One region of the Pseudomonas sp. McL0111 genome, then DNA from elsewhere that is predicted to be linked to it. Evidence: predicted binding sites of a transcription regulator. Region 1 holds the regulator's gene; the other holds the start of a gene.
What was found. The regulator sigma-54, encoded in region 1, starts transcription at its own class of promoters, with help from an activator protein. The targets are predictions, from matches to a motif close to ANTGGCATNNANNTTGCTNT.
Positions count from the first base shown of each region.

Region 2: a site for sigma-54 is predicted at 1,217-1,236, ahead of flgB (flagellar basal body rod protein FlgB). Genes of this name have one in related genera too.

Region 1 covers NZ_CP199585.1:524,243-533,980, reverse strand. The annotation lists gene ACTWLJ_RS02595 (ZIP family metal transporter) at 1-237, shown strand, start outside; gene ACTWLJ_RS02590 (HPr family phosphocarrier protein) at 322-597, opposite strand; gene rapZ (RNase adapter RapZ) at 613-1,470, opposite strand; gene ptsN (PTS IIA-like nitrogen regulatory protein PtsN) at 1,473-1,937, opposite strand; gene hpf (ribosome hibernation-promoting factor, HPF/YfiA family) at 1,950-2,258, opposite strand; gene ACTWLJ_RS02570 (RNA polymerase factor sigma-54) at 2,332-3,822, opposite strand; gene lptB (LPS export ABC transporter ATP-binding protein) at 4,009-4,734, opposite strand; gene lptA (lipopolysaccharide transport periplasmic protein LptA) at 4,734-5,279, opposite strand; gene lptC (LPS export ABC transporter periplasmic protein LptC) at 5,266-5,838, opposite strand; gene ACTWLJ_RS02550 (KdsC family phosphatase) at 5,847-6,371, opposite strand; gene ACTWLJ_RS02545 (KpsF/GutQ family sugar-phosphate isomerase) at 6,371-7,345, opposite strand; gene ACTWLJ_RS02540 (ATP-binding cassette domain-containing protein) at 7,621-8,430, shown strand; gene mlaE (lipid asymmetry maintenance ABC transporter permease subunit MlaE) at 8,430-9,227, shown strand; gene mlaD (outer membrane lipid asymmetry maintenance protein MlaD) at 9,227-9,694, shown strand; gene ACTWLJ_RS02525 (MlaC/ttg2D family ABC transporter substrate-binding protein) at 9,706-9,738, shown strand, end outside.
Region 2 covers NZ_CP199585.1:3,183,245-3,192,982, reverse strand. The annotation lists gene flgD (flagellar hook assembly protein FlgD) at 1-305, opposite strand, end outside; gene flgC (flagellar basal body rod protein FlgC) at 321-764, opposite strand; gene flgB (flagellar basal body rod protein FlgB) at 768-1,175, opposite strand; gene cheR (protein-glutamate O-methyltransferase CheR) at 1,548-2,375, opposite strand; gene ACTWLJ_RS14570 (chemotaxis protein CheV) at 2,422-3,354, opposite strand; gene flgA (flagellar basal body P-ring formation chaperone FlgA) at 3,437-4,198, shown strand; gene flgM (flagellar biosynthesis anti-sigma factor FlgM) at 4,361-4,687, shown strand; gene ACTWLJ_RS14555 (flagella synthesis protein FlgN) at 4,736-5,203, shown strand; gene ACTWLJ_RS14550 (flagellar brake protein) at 5,295-6,029, shown strand; gene ACTWLJ_RS14545 (MFS transporter) at 6,261-7,631, opposite strand; gene ACTWLJ_RS14540 (glutamine synthetase family protein) at 7,700-8,941, opposite strand; gene ACTWLJ_RS14535 (sensor histidine kinase) at 9,163-9,738, opposite strand, start outside.

The DNA.
Region 1 (9,738 bases):
ATCGGCGCGGCGTCAGGATTGGTCGAGCCGGTATTTGCGCTGCTCTGCGCCTGGCTGGTCAGTCTTGCGCAGTTGTTGTTGCCGCTGGGGCTGGCGTTGGCGGCAGGTGCGATGCTGCTGGTGGTCACTCACGAAATCATTCCGGAGTCGCGACGCAATGGTCACGACAAAATGGCCAGCCTTGGGCTGTTGAGCGGGTTCTGTCTGATGATGGTGATGGATACTGCGTTAGGCTAAAACAAAAAGATCGCAGCCTGCGACAGGGAAACACATTCCAACTGTAGGAGCTGCCGCAGGCTGCGATCTTTTGATCTTTTATGATCAACCGCCTTCGTCGAAGTAGTTGTTGATCAACGCCACCAGCGCATCCAGCGCTTCCTGTTCCTGATGCCCTTCGGTACTCAAGTAGATTTTGGTGCCCTTGCCGGCCGCCAACATCATCATAGCCATGATGCTTTTGCCATCGACCGTGGTTGCTGGCGTGCGTCCGACTCTGATCGAGCAATCCTGAAACTGTCCCGCGACGCCAACGAATTTGGCCGATGCCCGGGCATGCAGGCCCAGTTTGTTGATGATTTCAATTTCCAGAGCAGGCATCGCGGTGTGAATCCTTTAAGTGAGGTCGCGGTGGCGGACCTGGACATTCTTCAGGGTTTTCTGCAGGGCCTGACCCAGACGTTCGGTCAGGTAGACGGAGCGGTGATGCCCCCCGGTGCAGCCAATGGCAATGGTGACGTAGGCGCGATTGCTCGCGGCGAAACGCGGCAGCCACTTGTGCAGGTAAGCGAAAATGTCCTGGAACATTTCTTCGACTTCCGGCTGGGCTGCCAGGTATTCGGCTACCGGCTCATCAAGACCCGATTGTGCGCGTAGCTCCGGTTTCCAATATGGATTGGGCAGACAACGCACATCGAACACCAGATCCGCATCCACCGGCATGCCGCGCTTGAAGCCGAACGACTCGACCAGAAACGCCGTACCCGGCTCCGGCTGGTTCAGCAGGCGCAGCTTGATGGTGTCGCGCAACTGGTACAGGTTCAGATTGGTGGTGTTGACCTTGAGGTCGGCCAGGTCGGCAATCGGGCCGAGCAGGGCGGTTTCATCGTTGATCGCTTCAGCGAGCGAACGGTTGGCGGTGCTCAGCGGGTGACGACGACGGGTTTCCGAGAAACGCTTGAGCAGGGTTTCTTCGTCGGCATCCAGATACAGCACGTCACACTGAATATGGCGACTGCGCACTTCTTCAAGTAGCTCGGGGAAGCGCGAGAGATGGCTTGGCAAGTTGCGCGCATCAATCGAAACGGCCACTAACGGTTGGGCCAGTTCGGTGTGGATCAGCGCGCGTTCGGCCAATTCCGGCAACAAACCTGCAGGCAGGTTATCGATGCAGTAGTAGCCGTTGTCCTCAAGAACATCGAGCGCGGTGCTTTTACCTGAGCCGGAACGGCCACTGACGATGATCAAACGCATGATTACTGCCCGTTTTGTTCGTCCAGTACAACCTGGTACAGGGCTTCGTTGCTTGAAGCGCTGCGCAATTTATCGCGCACGTCCTTGCGATCCAGCATGCTGGCGATCTGACGCAACAATTCCAGATGCGCATCGGTAGCAGCTTCCGGCACCAGCAGTACAAACAGCAGATCAACCGGTGCGCCGTCGATGGCGTCGAAATCGATGGGTGCTTCGAGGTGAATCAAGGCGCTGATGGGCGCTTCGCAGCCTTTCAGGCGGCAGTGGGGAATGGCGATGCCGTTGCCAAAACCGGTAGAACCGAGTTTTTCACGGGCGATCAACGCCTCGAAGACATCTTGCATCTCCAGATCCGGCACTTCGCGGGCGATCAGGTTGGCAATTTGCTCGAGGGCTTTCTTTTTACTGCCGCCCGGCACGTTCACGAGGGAACGGCCGGGGGTCAGGATACTTTCAAGTCGGATCATGGGATGGGGGAGTTAACGACCGGTCGCGCCCTGGAGGAGGCTCTGGGTCTTTTCCTTATGCTTTTTGAGTTGTTTATCCAGCTTGTCGGTAAGGGCGTCAATGGCTGCATACATGTCGGTATGTTCAGCGTTGGCGACCACTTCGTTGCCGGGTATATGCAAGGTGGCTTCGATTTTCTGTTTCAACTTCTCGACCGTCATCGTGACCTGCACGTTGGTGATTTTGTCGAAATGCCCCTCGAGCCTCTTGAGTTTGAGCTCGATGTATTCGCGCAGGGGCTTGGTCACTTCCAGTTGGTGTCCACTGATGTTGACTTGCATACCGCTTCTCCTTCGTTGCCAGTGCATAAAGCGGCAGGCCGAAAAGCCTGCCACTGGAACGCTGTAACGTGGCTTACATCAACCGCTTGCGTTCGCTCGAAGGCGCGATCCCGAGGGATTCGCGGTACTTGGCGACGGTGCGGCGAGCCACCTGAATGCCTTGTGCCTCCAGTAAACCAGCGATCTTGCTGTCACTCAACGGCTTTTTCTGATTTTCCGCGGCAACCAGTTTTTTGATGATCGCGCGGATCGCCGTGGACGAGCATTCACCGCCTTCGGAGGTACTGACGTGGCTGGAGAAAAAGTATTTCAGCTCATAAATACCGCGCGGGGTATGCATGAATTTTTGCGTGGTAACCCGGGAAATCGTCGATTCGTGCATGCCGACCGCTTCGGCGATGTCATGCAGGACCAACGGCTTCATGGCCTCGTCGCCATATTCCAGGAAGCCGCGCTGATGCTCGACGATCTGAGTGGCTACTTTCATCAGGGTTTCATTGCGGCTTTGCAGGCTCTTGATGAACCAGCGGGCCTCTTGAAGCTGATTGCGCATGAAGGTGTTGTCGGCGCTGGTGTCGGCGCGACGGACGAAACCGGCGTACTGCGCGTTGACCCGCAGGCGTGGTACCGATTCCTGGTTCAACTCGACCAGCCAGCGCTCGTTGTCCTTGCGCACGATCACGTCGGGTACGACGTACTCGGCTTCGGCGGACTCGATCTGTGAGCCCGGGCGCGGATTGAGGCTCTGCACCAGCTCGATGACCTGACGCAGTTCATCTTCCTTGAGCTTCATGCGGCGCATCAACTGGCTGTAGTCGCGGCTGCCGAGCAGATCGATGTAGTCGGTCACCAAACGCTTGGCTTCGCTCAGCCACGGGGTCTTGGCTGGCAGCTGACGCAATTGCAGCAACAGGCATTCGCTCAGATTGCGCGCACCGATGCCGGCGGGTTCGAACTGCTGGATGCGGTGCAGGACGGCTTCGATCTCGTCCAGCTCGATGTCGAGCTCCGGATCGAACGCTTCAAGAATTTCTTCGAGAGTTTCGTCGAGGTAGCCCTGATTATTGATGCAATCGACCAGGGTCACAGCGATCAGGCGATCGGTGTCGGACATCGGCGCGAGGTTCAGTTGCCACAGCAGATGGCTTTGCAGGCTTTCGCCGGCAGAGGTGCGGGTGGTGAAATCCCACTCATCATCATCGTTGCTTGGCAGGCTGCTGGCGCTGGTCTGGTAGACGTCTTCCCAGGCAGTGTCTACCGGAAGCTCGTTGGGAATGCGTTCGTTCCATTCGCCGTCCTCGAGGTTATCCACCGTCGGGGCGGTTTCCTGATAGGAGGGTTCCTGGATTTCGGTGGGTTTCTGTTCGGGGTTGTCGGCCAGGGGATCAGTGTTGTCGAAGTCTTCGCCTTCTTCCTGGCGTTCGAGCATCGGATTGGATTCCAGAGCCTCCTGGATTTCCTGTTGCAGATCCAGGGTCGACAATTGGAGCAGGCGGATGGCCTGTTGCAGCTGCGGTGTCATCGTCAGCTGCTGGCCCATTCTCAAGACTAGCGATGGTTTCATGGCAGGGGCTTAACACCTTATTCGCCGGCGCTCATGCGCCATCCACTACAGGGCGCCGGAGCGCCAAACTTAAGCAAATTATATGCCTGAAACTGCGGTGTTTGCCTAGGGTGCTGTAACAATTAAAGCGAATTAAACCTGCTTCATCGTTACAGCACCCGGGCGGCTGACCGAGTACCGTCGTGCTTACAAGCGGAACTCGTGGCCCAGATACACTTCCTTGACCAGATCGTTGGCCAGGATGGTCGCGGAATCACCTTCGGCGATCAGTTGACCGTCGTTGACGATGTAGGCGGTTTCGCAGATATCCAGGGTCTCACGCACGTTGTGGTCGGTGATCAGTACACCGATGCCCTTGGCCTTGAGGTGATGGATGATCTGCTTGATATCGCCGACCGAAATCGGGTCGACACCGGCGAACGGTTCGTCGAGCAGGATGAATTTCGGCGCTGTGGCCAGGGCGCGAGCAATTTCCACCCGGCGGCGTTCACCACCGGACAGACTCATGCCGAGGTTGTCGCGGATGTGGCTGATGTGGAATTCCTGCAGCAGGCTTTCCAGCTCCTTGCGACGACCGGCCTTGTCGAGTTCCTTGCGGGTCTCGAGGATGGCCATGATGTTGTCGGCCACTGACAGTTTGCGGAAGATCGACGCTTCTTGCGGCAGATAGCCGATGCCCGCAGTAGCGCGGCCATGCATTGGCTGATGGCTGACGTCCAGATCATCGATCAGTACGCGGCCCTGATCAGCCTGCACCAGACCGACGATCATGTAGAAGCAGGTGGTCTTGCCGGCGCCGTTCGGGCCAAGCAGGCCGACGATCTGCCCGCTGTCGATCGACAGGCTGACATCACGCACAACCTGGCGGCCTTTGTAGGCCTTTGCCAGATGCTGAGCTTTCAGAGTTGCCATTACTGGGTCTTCTCGTCGGTTTTCTTCTTCGGCTGGATCACCATGTCGATGCGCGGACGCGACTCGGTGACCTTGCTGCCGGTAGCGCGACCGGCACTGGCCAGTTTTTTCACCGTGTCATAGACGATTTTCTCGCCTTGAGTGGTGTTGTTGTCCTTGTCGACAACCTTGGCCTTGTCGATCAGCACGACACGGTTTTGCGCGGCGTGGTACTGGATGGTCACGCCCCAGCCCTGCACAGGTTTGGTATCACCCTGGGTTTGCAGTTGCTCGAAGTAGGCGAGATTGCCCACCGAAGTCACCACGTCGATATCGCCAGCCGGCGTACGAGTGATGGTTACGGTGTTGCCTTTAACGATCATCGAGCCCTGGGTGATGATCACATCACCTTTATAGGTAGCGATGCCGTTCTTGTCGTCCAGTTGGGCGTCGTCGGCTTGAATGCGGATAGGTTGCTGCTGATCGTTCGGCAGAGCCCAGGCGCTCACGCTTCCCAGTGCTGCGCCCAGACTGAGCAAAATAGGGAGGGTTTTAACGAGCCTCATACTGTCCTCTTACGTTCGATAGCAGGTGTATCCTGCTTTCCTTCAAATATGCCTTCATTCCCACGCCAGTCGATACACCGCCAGCGCCGTCGATTCTAACGGGTTGCTGGGTCTGCGCATATTGCTGCTGCGGGAACACTGTCATACGAGTGCTGGTGATCAGGGTGTCGCGGTTCTTTTCGTCGGTGCGTTTGATGCGTACCGAGTCGATCAGTTCGACCTCGGTGCCGCCCGAATTCACTTCACCGCGCTCGCTGGTCACGTGCCATGGAAACTCGGTGCCACGGAACATGTTCAGGTCGGGTTTGGTGACGAGCGTGATGTCGGTCGCTTTGACGTGCTCGGCTTTGTCGGACGTCATTTCATACTGCAATTTGCCGTCCGGCAGGTATTGAAAGGTATGCGTGTTGGTCGCGTACCAGTCGATCGGGCTCTCTTCAGACTTGGCCGGTGGCTTGTCGAGGAAGCGTTCCGGGCTGATGTTCCAGTAGCCGACCGCTGCGAATAGCGCAGCGATGCAGCCGAACAGCAGGAAGTTGCGAAACTTTTTGCTAAACATGGTTTGGCTCACAGGTACGCGGCGTTGGCCGCATCGAGGCGGCCCTGGGCGCGCAGGATCAATTCACAGAATTCGCGGGCGGCACCTTCGCCACCACGGGCCCGGGTCACGCCATGGGCGTGTTCGCGCACGAAATCGGCGGCATTGGCTACGGCCATCCCCAGACCTACGCGGCGGATCACCGGCAGATCGGGCAGGTCGTCACCGAGGTAGGCGACCTGTTCATAGCTTAGGCCCAGTTGCTCAAGAAGACCGTCGAGGACAACCAATTTGTCTTCGCGCCCCTGAAACAGGTGCGGGATGCCGAGGTTTTTCGCCCGGCGCTCGACCACCGGGGTCTTGCGGCCGCTGATGATCGCGGTCGTGACGCCGGCGTTCATCAGCATCTTGATGCCTTGACCGTCGAGAGTGTTGAACGTCTTGAATTCGCTGCCGTCTTCAAGGAAATACAGGCGCCCGTCGGTGAGGACGCCGTCGACGTCAAAAACCGCCAGTTTGATCGCTTTGCCGCGTTGCAGCAGATCGGTGCTCATTACATGACTCCTGCGCGCAACAGATCGGAGAGGTTGAAGGCGCCGACAGGGCGATCTTCTTCATCGACTACGACCAGCGCGTTGATTCGGTGGTCTTCCATGATTTTCAACGCCTCGGCGGCGAGCATCTCGGGCCGGGCGGTCTTGCCGTGTTCGGTCATGACCTGATCGATCGTCGCGGTACGGATATCAATGCTGCGATCCAGGGTGCGACGCAAATCACCGTCGGTGAAGATCCCGGCCAGTTTGCCGTCGGCTTCAAGAATGGCGGTCATGCCCAGCCCTTTGCGGGTCATTTCCATCAGTGCGTCCTTGAGCAGGGTGCCGCGCTGTACTTGCGGCAGTTCCTGGCCGGCGTGCATGACGTTTTCGACTTTCAGCAACAGGCGACGACCCAATGCGCCGCCCGGATGGGAAAAAGCGAAATCTTCGGCGGTAAAGCCGCGGGCTTCGAGCAATGCCACTGCCAGTGCGTCACCCATGACCAGTGCCGCAGTGGTCGAAGAGGTCGGTGCCAGATTCAGCGGGCAGGCTTCGTGCTCGACGTGAACGTTGAGATTGACCTCGGCAGCCTTGGCCAGTGCCGACTGCGGGTTACCGGTCAGGCTGATCAACTGGATGCCCAGGCGCTTGATCAACGGCAGCAGGGTGACGATTTCGTTGGTCGAGCCGGAGTTCGACAGGGCCAGAATCACGTCGTCGCGGGTGATCATGCCCATGTCACCATGGCTGGCTTCGGCCGGGTGCACGAAAAATGCCGGGGTGCCGGTGCTGGCGAGGGTCGCGGCAATCTTGTTGCCGATGTGCCCGGATTTGCCCATGCCGACCACTACCACACGGCCCTTGCTGGCCAGAATCATCTCGCAAGCGCGTACGAAATCGGCGTCGATATGGGGCAACAAGCCTTGTACGGCTTCCACTTCGAGGCGGATGGTGCGTTGTGCCGATTGAATCAGGTCGCTGGTTTGGCTCATGTCAGAAATCGTATAGCCCGATGAAAAGGCGGCGATTATAGCGGTTATGTTGCAAAGCCTCACGCTAGTTCGTCGTGCTTTGTCATTACTCGTTACCAAAACCTCGAAAAACACCCTCAAGACCTGTCATATAGCTGAACTAGGGCCGGCACAAGCCTTGGGCGGTTGGCGTTTGCAGTGATATAGTTCGCCGCCAGTTCGGCCTGCCCGGGATGTACGTGCTTTTTCAAGAAAGCCAGGCGTCCGAGTGAGAGGCTGCATCGCAAGGAGTTTAGATGAGTGCCGATAACGCCTACGCGGTCGAGCTGAAGGGAGTCTCCTTCAAGCGCGGTGCGCGCAGCATTTTCAATAACGTCGATATCCGCATCCCGCGCGGCAAGGTCACCGGCATCATGGGGCCTTCCGGGTGTGGCAAGACCACACTGCTGCGTCTGATGGGCGCACAGTTGCGTCCGTCCAGCGGGGAAGTCTGGGTCAACGGACAGAACCTGCCGCAACTGTCGCGCAGTGATCTGTTCGATGCACGCAAGCACATGGGTGTGCTGTTCCAGAGCGGCGCGCTGTTTACCGATCTCGATGTCTTCGAGAACGTCGCATTCCCCCTGCGCGTTCATACCCAGTTGCCGGAAGAAATGATCCGCGACATCGTCCTGCTCAAATTGCAGGCGGTCGGTTTGCGCGGTGCCATCGAGCTGATGCCCGATGAGTTGTCCGGTGGCATGAAACGGCGTGTCGCGCTGGCCCGGGCGATTGCGCTCGATCCGCAGATTCTCATGTACGACGAGCCATTCGTCGGTCAGGACCCGATCGCCATGGGCGTGCTGGTCCGGCTGATTCGTCTGCTCAACGATGCACTGGGGATCACCAGCATCGTGGTTTCCCATGATCTGGCCGAAACCGCGAGCATTGCCGACTACATCTATGTAGTGGGTGACGGTCAGGTGCTGGGGCAGGGCACGCCGGACGAGTTGATGAACTCGGACGAGCCGCGAATCCGCCAGTTCATGACCGGCAACCCGGATGGCCCGGTGGCGTACCACTTTCCAGCGACGGATTACCGCGCAGATCTTCTGGGGAAGCGTTGATGCGCAAACTTTCATTGATAGAGCGCGTGCGCCGCTTCGGCGAAGGCGCGATCGACACCATTGCGGTGTTTGGTCGGGCGACCGTGTTCCTGTTTCATGCCTTGATCGGCCGTGGCGGTATCAGCGGCGGTTTCGGGCTGCTGATCAAACAGCTGCATTCGATCGGCGTGATGTCGCTGGTAATCATCGTTGTTTCCGGGATCTTCATCGGCATGGTGCTGGCGCTGCAAGGCTTCAGTATTTTGTCGAGCTACGGTTCGGAGCAGGCGGTAGGGCAGATGGTCGCCCTGACGTTGCTGCGTGAACTGGGGCCGGTGGTGACTGCGCTGCTGTTCGCCGGGCGTGCCGGTTCGGCACTGACCGCCGAAATCGGCAACATGAAATCCACCGAACAGCTTTCCAGCCTGGAAATGATCGGTGTCGACCCGCTCAAGTACATTATTGCCCCGCGTCTGTGGGCCGGTTTCATTTCCCTGCCGGTGCTGGCGATGATCTTCAGCGTCGTGGGTATCTGGGGCGGTTCGTGGGTAGCCGTCGACTGGCTGGGCGTGTATGAAGGTTCCTACTGGGCGAACATGCAGAACAGCGTGAACTTCACTGGCGATGTGCTTAATGGCGTCATCAAGAGTGTGGTTTTTGCCTTTGTCGTGACCTGGATCGCCGTATTCCAAGGCTATGACTGTGAGCCCACTTCCGAGGGGATCAGTCGTGCCACTACCAAGACCGTGGTGTTTGCCTCGCTGGCAGTACTCGGCCTGGACTTTATTCTGACCGCTTTGATGTTTGGAGATTTCTGATGCAAAACCGCACCCTGGAAATCGGTGTCGGCCTGTTCCTGCTGGCAGGGATACTGGCTTTGCTTCTGCTTGCGTTGCGGGTCAGTGGCCTGTCTCCGACGTCGACCACCGATACTTATAAATTGTATGCGTACTTCGATAATATCGCCGGTTTGACGGTCAGAGCCAAAGTGACCATGGCCGGTGTAACCATCGGCAAGGTCACGGCAATCGATCTGGATCGCGACAGCTTCACCGGTCGAGTGACCCTGCAAGTGGATAAAAAGGTCGATAACCTGCCGACCGACTCCACTGCGTCTATCCTCACCGCTGGATTGCTCGGCGAGAAGTACATCGGTATCAGCGTGGGCGGGGAAGATGCCCGGCTCAAGGATGGTGGAACCATTCATGACACGCAGTCGTCACTGGTACTGGAAGACCTGATCGGTAAATTCCTGCTCAATACCGTTAGCAAAGACGCCAAATGAGGAGCTTTTGAATGATCTCTACCTTGCGACGTGGCCTGTTGGTG
Region 2 (9,738 bases), 2.7 Mb from region 1:
GCTTGCGAGGAGTTGTAGTTGCCAGCAAGGCCACTCACGGTAGAGTTCAGCGTGGTGATGCCTTCCAGGCTACTGAACTGTGCCAACTGGGCAACGAATGCGCTGTTGTCCTGCGGGTCGAGCGGGTTCTGGTTTTTCAGCTGGGTAACCAGCAATTGCAGGAACGCGTCCTTGCCCAGCGCCTGGCCGCCGGTGGAACTGTTAGTGGCCGAAGCAATGCCATCGGCGGTCGAACCGGTCTTTTTCGACGAGTTGGCCAACAGGTCTTTGGTGCTTATGGTGTTGCTGATATCGGAAACACTCATCGCAGTCGCCCCTTATTACTGACCGAGGGTCAGTACCTTCTGCATCATGGTTTTGGCGGTGTTCATCATTTCGGCGTTGGTCTGGAACGAACGACTCGCGGAAATCATGTCAGCCATCTCTTCCACCACGTTGACGTTCGGGTAGTAGACGTAGCCTTTGGCATCGGCCGCCGGATGGTTCGGCTCGTAGCGTGCTTCGAGGTTGCTCTGGTCTTCGACCACGCCCATGACTTGTACGCCCTGGCCGGCAGCGTCCTGGTTCTGGAACAGCGAATCGCTGCCGCCGCTCTGGCCGCCCTGGAACATGGTGGCGAACACCGGGTGACGGGCGCGATAGGTCTGGTCGATGCTCGACGAGACGGTTTCGGCGTTGGCGATGTTCGAGGCCACGGTGTTCAAACGCGTGGTCTGCGCGCTCATGCCGCTACCGGCAATGTTGAAAACACTGGATAGAGACATGAATTACTCTCCGCGCAGGGCTGAAACCAGCCCTTTGAATTTGCTGTTGAGCAGGGTGAAGCTGGCCTGGAAGCCCACGGCGTTTTCCGCGTAGTTGGACTGTTCCAGTTGGGCATCCACGGTGTTCTGGTCGATCGAAGGCTGCATCGGCGTGCGATACATCAGCGACTCGTCGCCATTGCCCAGACCCTCGGCCTCGATATGACGGCTGTTGGTCATGTTCAGGGCGATGGTGCCGTTGTTGGTTTTCTGGCTCTGTGCTTCAAGCACTTTGGAGAATTCCAGATCCCGAGCCTTGTAGTTCGGGGTATCGGCGTTGGCGATGTTGTTGGCCAGGACTTCGGCACGCTGGGCGCGGAAGCCCAGGGCTTTTTCGTGAATTCCGAGCGCTTTATCGAAGCTGATGCTCATGTCGGGAACCTTCAGGTGACCGGGTTTTTCGTAACAGGGCTATAGCAAGCCGCGTGCCAATTTTAAAACCCCCGAAAACCGGGGCTTTGCGGGCAACGGCAATGCGGCAATGCCAGAAAAGCGGCAACCGGTTTCCGCCAGATGCCGCTTTTCTGCCGCTTGCCCCCCCCCCTCTTACTGTCACCACCGGACAACTGTGGGAGCGAGCTTGCTCGCGAAGGCGGAGTGTCAGCCAATGCAAATGCAGAATATGACGGCATCTTCGCGAGCAAGCTCACTCCCACAGGGATTTTTGGTGTCTGGGAGAATTTCTCCGGGCAAAAAAAAAGGCAGGCCTTTGCGGGCCTGCCGTTTTTTGTATTGCCGCTGCAATCATTTCGCCTGGTAAATGATCCCCGGGCTGCACTGGACCATCTGGTAATGATCCGGCAAACCGTTCAGCGCTTCGGAAGCGCCAAGGAACAGATAACCACCCGGCTTCAACGTGCTGTGAATACGCAACAGAATGTCTTTCTTCACCTCGGCGGAGAAGTAGATCAGTACGTTGCGGCAGAACACGATGTCGAACTTGCCCAGAGCGGCGTAGCTGTCGAGCAGGTTGAACGAGCGAAACTCCACGCGGTTCTTGATCGGCGCCTTGATTGCCCAGCGGCCCGGCCCTTTCGGGTCGAAGTAACGCTGAAGGCGATCGGGCGACAAACCGCGACCGATTGCCAGGCTGTCGTACTCGCCGGTCTTGCAGTTGTTCAACATGAGACCGGACAGATCAGTGGCAACGATCTGCACGCCCATCTTCAACTGACCGAGGTTAACGCGCTCGAACTCGTCAATCGACATCGACAGCGAATACGGTTCCTGACCCGACGAACAGGCCGCCGACCAGATCCGCAGACGCTGGTTGGGGCTGGCCTTGATCGCCTCGGGCAGCACCTTGTTCTTCAAGACTTCAAACGGATAGGTATCCCGAAACCACAGGGTTTCGTTGGTCGTCATGGCATCGACCACTTGCTCGCGCAAACCACTGCGCGGCTGGGTCTGGATGCGCTGAACCAGCTCACCCAGGGATTTGATGCCTTGCTGTTCCATCAGTTTGTTGAGACGGCTCGAGACGAGGTACTGCTTGTTTTCGCCGAGCAAAATGCCACAGGCCTTTTCCAGGAAGACCCGGAACTGTTCGAAATCCAAATTACCCGTAGACAATGATGCCGCCTCTTAAATCGTGTTGATCACCAGGGACAAAACGCCCCTAGCTGATATCTGCTGCTTTGATCCGGTCGACTACCCGGGATGCCAGGTCATCAGGGCGGAATTTGGCCAGAAAGTCATCGGCACCGACTTTCTTGACCATCGCCTGATTGAATACCCCGGACAACGAAGTATGCAGGATGATATGAAGCTTTTGCATGCGCGGGTCGCTGCGGATCTCCGCCGTCAGGGTGTACCCGTCCATCTCCGGCATCTCGATGTCGGAGATCATCATCAGGAACTCTTCTTCCGGCTTCTTGCCTTCATCGACCAGCTTGCGCAGGTAATCCAGCGCCTGCTTGCCGTCGTTCAACGCCACCACTTCGACGCCGACCGTTTGCAGGCAACGCGAGACCTGCTTGCGCGCCACCGACGAGTCATCGACCGTCAACACCCGCAACGACAACGCCTTGTGCTGGGTCTCGACATCGACCACGCCGACCGAAATCGCTTCGGGTGTCGGCGCAACTTCCGCCAGTACCTTCTCGACATCGATGATTTCGACTAACTGATTGTCCACTCGAGTCACAGCGGTCAGGTAATGATCGCGACCCGTACCCTTCGGTGGCGGATGGATCTCTTCCCAGTTCATGTTGACGATGCGTTCCACCGAGCGCACCAGAAACCCTTGGGTCTTGGTGTTGTACTCCGTGATGATCACGAACGGGTTGTTCTTGTCTTTCAACGCACCCGAGCCGGTTGCCATTGCCAGATCAAGGATCGGAATGGTCGCCCCCCGAATATTCGCCACCCCGCACACGACAGGACTGGACTTGGGCATCAACGTCAGCGACGGGCATTGCAGCACTTCCCGCACCTTGAACACGTTGATTCCGTAGAGCTGCTGGCCGTCGAGACGGAACAACAACAGCTCCAGGCGATTCTGCCCCACCAGTTGCGTGCGCTGGTTCACCGAATCCATTACACCAGCCATGCCCAGACTCCTACATCAACGCCAAGTGTTGTTGCGACGCACATTCATTGCTAAACGGCACGGCGCTTGCTTTTTAACTCGTATGAACGCTCAAACGACATTTTTCCGACACCTGACATCCCAGAGCCGCAGATACCTTTGCGCGGTGATGGCCGTTTGCTCTTTTTCTGCCGGCAGCCCTGCCGTTGCTGATGCGGTTACCTTGCCTGACATGCTTATCGGCGTCACTCAGGGCTTTCTTGAGTTCACCGTAGAAGACTATCTGGCTAGCAGTCAAACGGAAGGCCGCTATGAAATCGAGGTAAAACAGCTCGATCCACGTATGCGCATGCCTATGTGCGACAAGGAATTGACAGCCTCCCTGGAGAGTCCGGCACGTCCATTGGGCCGGGTTACCGTCAAGGTTCGCTGCGAAGGCGCCTCGCCCTGGACGGTGTTCGTACCCGCTCAAGTCCGCCTGTTTCGCGAGATTGTGACCACCACTCGCCCACTCAAACGCGCCGGAATTATCGAGCCGCAGGACGTGACCTTGCGCGAGCGCGACGTCAGCGTGATCAATCAGGGCTTCCTGACGTCGGTAGACGAGGCAATCGGGCAGAAATTAACCCGACCAACGGTCGCCGATCAGGTGATAACCCTGGTGCACCTCGAACAGGCCGAAGTCGTGCGTAAAGGCGACCAAGTGGTGATCATTGCGCGCAGTGGCACACTGGCCGTGCGCATGCCCGGTGAAGCCTTGTCCAACGGTGGTTTGAAAGAACAGATCCGGGTGAAAAACCTCAACTCCCAACGAGTCATCAAGGCGCAAGTCATCGCGCCGGGCCAAGTGGAAGTTTCAATGTGAATGTCCATGGAGAAAACTGGCGCTGACCCAGCCTGTTCCCTAAACTGTGCCGCAGCAGGACACGCGCCGGCGCATGCAGGCTCATTGAGTAAATGTGCCTAAAGTTTTCCAGGGGATGGCCGAAAACATGGCAAGCGTCCAAATTCCCAGAGGTTTTTTATCATGGTCATCGATTTCAGCCGTTTGAACAGCTCCTCGTCACTTACAGGCAGTACGCGTACCAGCGCACCGAAGGAAGCCGCCGAAAACGGCAGTTCCGCGCCGCTGAATACCCCGGCCGAAACGGCCAGTACCGCTAAAAGCGGGGAATCGGTACACCTCAGCAATGAGGCTCAACAGTTGCAGAAGGTCACTGACAAGCTGCGCGATCAGCCTGCCGTCGACAAAGCCCGCGTGGCCGAGTTGAAAGCAGCGATTGCCGATGGCAGCTATAAAGTCGACAGCAACCGTGTAGCCAGCAAACTGCTCAACTTCGAAGCCCAGCGCTAGGCCTTTGCCTGCGCGAGGCTTTTGGACGCTTAACACCCAAGGCCAGCCATGCACGACACTAATTTACTGCAACTGATCACCGACGACTTTGCTCCAGCTCAACAATTGCTGGAGTTATTGCAATCCGAATCCATCGCTTTGCACGGTCGCGACATGCCGGTGCTGGAAGACATTCTGGCGCGCAAACAGGCATTGATCATTCTGCTTGAACAGCATGGCCGCAAGCGCAGTGAAATCCTTGCCAGCCTCAACCTGCCGCTCGACCGTCAAGGCCTGGAACAACTGGCCGCACAGTCGAGCATCGGCACGCAATTACTCAGCGAAAGCGACGTTCTGACTGACCTCCTCGCCGAATGCCAGACGGCTAACGTCAAGAATGGCCAGTCGATCCTGATCCAGCAGGCCACCACGGCCAATCAGCTGAAAATCCTCACCGGGGGCGAACCGCCAGCGCTGTATGACGCCAGCGGCACTTTTGCCAGACCTGCAATGCCGCGTCCGCTCAGCCAGGCATGAGCCGTTGATGCGCCAGCTCTATCAACCCGCGAAACATGCTGGCAAAATGCTGGCTAGTCGTAGTCATATTTTGTCTGGAGATTGATACACCGTGCCCAATGATGATGCTCCGCAGCCACCTAAGGTGCTCACCACGCCACTGGAAATCTCCAGCAACCTGCGCCAGCTGCAAGAAAGCCACGATCCGTTGATCATCACGTTCCACGAGCGCAGCCAGCGTTTTCAGAGCTATCTGATCGAAGTTGACCGGGAAACCAATACGCTCAAGTTCGATGAAATGATCCCGCGCGATGGCGAACGCTACCTGGAAGCGGGCGAGCCGTTCCGGGTCGAGGGCTTTCACGACGGCGTTCGCATCGCCTGGGAATGCGCTGGCACACTGACTATCAAAGACATCGAAGGCGACCGCTTTTACACCGGCGAACTGCCAGAAGAAGTGGTTTACCACCAGCGCCGCAACGCCTTTCGTGCTGCCCTGAAACTGACCGATCTGGTCAGCGTCGTGCTCGGTGGCGAAAAGCTCAAGGCGCCAATTGACGGCAAACTGCTGGATATCTCTGCTACCGGCTGCAAGCTGCGCTTCGAAGGCGATATCACCGACCGCCTGCAACTGGGCCAGGTCTATGACCGTCTCGTTGCCGCTCCGCTGTTCGGCAATCAACCGGTGTCGGTCGAGCTGCGTTATCTGCACTTCGAAGAAAAACTCAACATCACCTTTGCTGGCCTGCGCTTCCATAACATCAGCGGCCCGGCCGCGCGCAACGTCGAGCGCTTCGTTTATCAGTTGCAACGCGAAGCACGGCGGTTTGATAAAGACGATCTTTGATTCGTACGCCAATATAAAAAGGGCAGTCCCTCGCGGTGACTGCCCTTTTTTATGCCCACAAAATTTCTGCAGCAAGGAATTCCTGAGGCGAGAAACTCCTGTGGCGAGGGAGCTTGCTCCCGCTGAGGCGCGAAGCGCACCCCGCTCTTTACCGGAAAAGCGGGGCCTGCTGCGCAGTCCAGCGGGAGCAAGCTCCCTCGCCACAGGATCTCCATCGTTTAACAAGCCGGTTTAAGGCCGCGCACCACTGATGTCCGGCGCAGGCTTTTCGTCGACAGCATCCGGCTCGGCATCTGCCGATGGCTCCGGTTGCGGTTCGTTCTCAGGCTCAGGCTCAGGGCTATTCTGCATTTGCTCCTGCACCACTTGCTCATCGACCCGTGGATCAAGTGCAGCCACCAATGGCGAGCTCGACATGCTGTCCGGCATCGCGACGTGATGCAGCGGTGCATCGTCGACCTGGTGCAGATTGGTCACGGCTTTCGGCCTGATCCGCCACACCAGCACCAGCGCAAAGAAGCTGAAGAACGCATACAGACTCTGGCTGCCGAAGAACTTCATCAGCACACCCGCGACCAGCGGCCCGATACTCGCGCCGACGCCGTAGGTCACCAGCAGCATCGCCGTCAGCGACACCCGCCGATCACCCTCGACATGGTCGTTGGAGAACGCCACCGCCAGCGGATACAGGCAGAACTGCACCAGCGAACATAGGAAGCCAACCACAAACAGCACTTCCAGCGGCACCTGCGGCATGATCGCCAGCGGCAACGCGGCAACCGCCAGAAACCCGGCAAAACAACGGATCAGCAGCGCCCGGTCATAACGATCGGACAACCAGCCCAACGGCCATTGCACCAGCAGCCCGGCAAAAATGCAGGTACCCATGAACAGACCGACCTGCTCGGTCGACAGCCCTTGCTGCGAGGCATACAACGGCGCCAGACCGTAGAACGAGCCGATAATCAGACCGGCGCCCAGCACCGTGCTCAATGATTGGGGCACTCGCTTGAGGAAGAAGCGCGGCTCCATCGGTGCCGGATGCAAAGGCGCCGGGTGAATCCGGTGGGTCAACGTCACCGGCACCAGACACAGCGCAAAACACAGGGCGACCAGCATCAGCAGCTCAAGTCCCAGCCCTGGGTGCATGACCAGAATCAGTTGGCCGAGCACCAGCCCCAGATACGAAGCGATCATGTAACCGCTGAACACCAGCCCCCGCTGATTAGGACCCGCCTGCTCATTGAGCCAGCTCTCGATCACCATGTATTGGCACATCATGCCGAGGCCGACGATGGTCCGCAGCACCAGCCATGCCGGCAGCCAGTCCACCAGACCATGACCCAGCACCGCCGCACCGACAATGCCGGCACACGCGGAATACGCACGAATATGCCCGACCCGGGCGATCAGCCGATGGCCGATCTTGCCGCCCAGTACCAGGCCGAAATAGTTGGCCGCCATCAGCGCACCGATCCACAGTCCATCGACGTGATCAGCCGCCAGACGCAAGCCCAGATAAGTAGACAAAAGGCCCGAGCCGATCAACATCATCAGCGAGGCGAAATACAGCGCTCGAAAGGATTTCCAGATTTGGCGCATCGGCGTTCCGAGCGGCTCCTTGCAGTGAGTATCGGGCTATCAAACGATAGCCCGATGGCGACGATTCGTCAGGCCTGGGCTGCTAGAACACGCCGTTCCCAGGGAGTTATTTCATCAAAGAAACTGGTCAACTCCATGGTTTTCGAAGCGATGTAGCCTTCGATGAATTCCTTGCCGAACAGTTCCTTGGCCAATTGGCTACGTTTCAGACGTTCGAGTGCGGCATGCAAGGTACACGGCAACGAAAGATTGTCCGGCACTTCGAACTCGCCCTGGATTGACGCCGTCGGCTCCAGTTCGTGTTCGATACCATGCAAACCGGCGGCCAGACTGGCCGCAATCGCCAGATACGGGTTGGCGTCGGCGCCCGGCAAACGGTTTTCGACCCGACGGGCGACCGGCGAACTCGCTGGAATGCGCAGGCCGGCGGCACGGTTGTCATGCGACCAACAGGCGTTATTCGGCGACGCATACGGATGGCACAGGCGCTGATAGGAGTTCACGTTCGGCGCAAACAGCGCAGTGAACTCCGCCATGCCCGCCTGCTGCCCACCGATAAAGTGGCGGAACATCGCAGTCGGCTGGCCGTTGTCATCGCTGAACACATTCTTGCCGCTGCCGATCTCGACGATGCTCTGGTGAATATGCATCGAGCTGCCCGGCGTATGCGCCAGCGGCTTGGCCATGCACACCACGGTCAAACCGTGTTTGAGCGCGACTTCCTTGAGCAAGTGCTTGAACAGGAAAGTCTGGTCAGCCAGCAGCAACGGATCACCGTGCAGCAGGTTGATCTCGAACTGGCTGACACCCATTTCGTGCATGAAGGTGTCGCGCGGCAGGCCGAGGGCCGCCATGCATTTATAGACTTCGCTGAAGAACGGCCGCAGGCCGTTATTGGAGCTGACACTGAACGCCGACTGACCATCCTCGCGACGACCGTCCAGACCGACTGGCGGCTTGAAGGGTTGGGTTGGATCAGTGTTGGGTGCGAAGACAAAGAATTCCAGCTCGGTCGCGACCACCGGAGCCAGTCCGCGAGCGGCGTAACGTGCAATGACAGCCTTGAGCTGACCACGGGTCGACAGGCGCGAACTTTCGCCAGTCAGTTCATCGGCATCGCAAATTGCCAGGGCCCGTGGCTCGTCGCTCCACGGCAGTGCATGGATCTGCGACGGCTCGGCCACCAGCGCCAGGTCGCCGTCATCGCTGCCGTAAAAACGCGCTGCCGGGTAACCGCCCATGATGCATTGCAGCAGCACACCCCGCGCCATCTGCAAACGCCGCCCTTCGAGGAAACCCTCTGCGGTCATCACCTTGCCCCGTGGCACGCCGTTCAAATCCGGTGTGACACATTCAATCTCATCAATGCCCGTCAGTCGCTGTGCGAGTGAACGCTGGCCATCGGTTGTCATGACGCAATCCTTGTTATTGTGCGAGCCGCGAACGGCGACCCGTACAAAATAGGCTTCGGCTGTTCGGAATATCAAGCAGCGTCACGCAAAAACCAGAACTACGCGAAATCCACCTTGCATTAGGGCAGGTAGAGACTGAAAACGCCGCCGCCCAACGGGCCGCCATTGCTGATCTCGGTCCGCCCGACTACGCCATTGCGCTGATGCAGCGCGGCGATACGGGCGGCGAAGTACAAACCCAGCCCGGTGCTGCCGGTACTGTGATTGATGCCTTGCACGTTATCGGCCTGGCGTTCGAGCATTTCCGGCGGATAACCGTCGCCATCGTCATTGATAGTCAGCACCAGTTGCCCGGCCTCGTCGCTAACGGTGATCAGCAGCGACTCGCGGGCATAGCGGATCGCGTTATTGATGCAATTGCCCAGCACCGAGGCGATCAGTTCACGGTCGAAGAAACCCAACGGGCTCAGCGGATCAACCTCGTAAGTCGCAATAATTCCACGACTGGCGAACACCTCTTGATGCGACGCCAGTTGCGCCTCGATGAAGTCGTCCAGTTCGTGATACGCCGGTTGCAGCGGCATTTGATTCACGCCGAGCTTATACAGCCCGAGCAGTTGCACCAGCATGCCGTTGAGATGGGCGAATTCGAAGTCGATCACGCCCTGCTCCGGCCCGGCGCGCTGCGCTTCGGG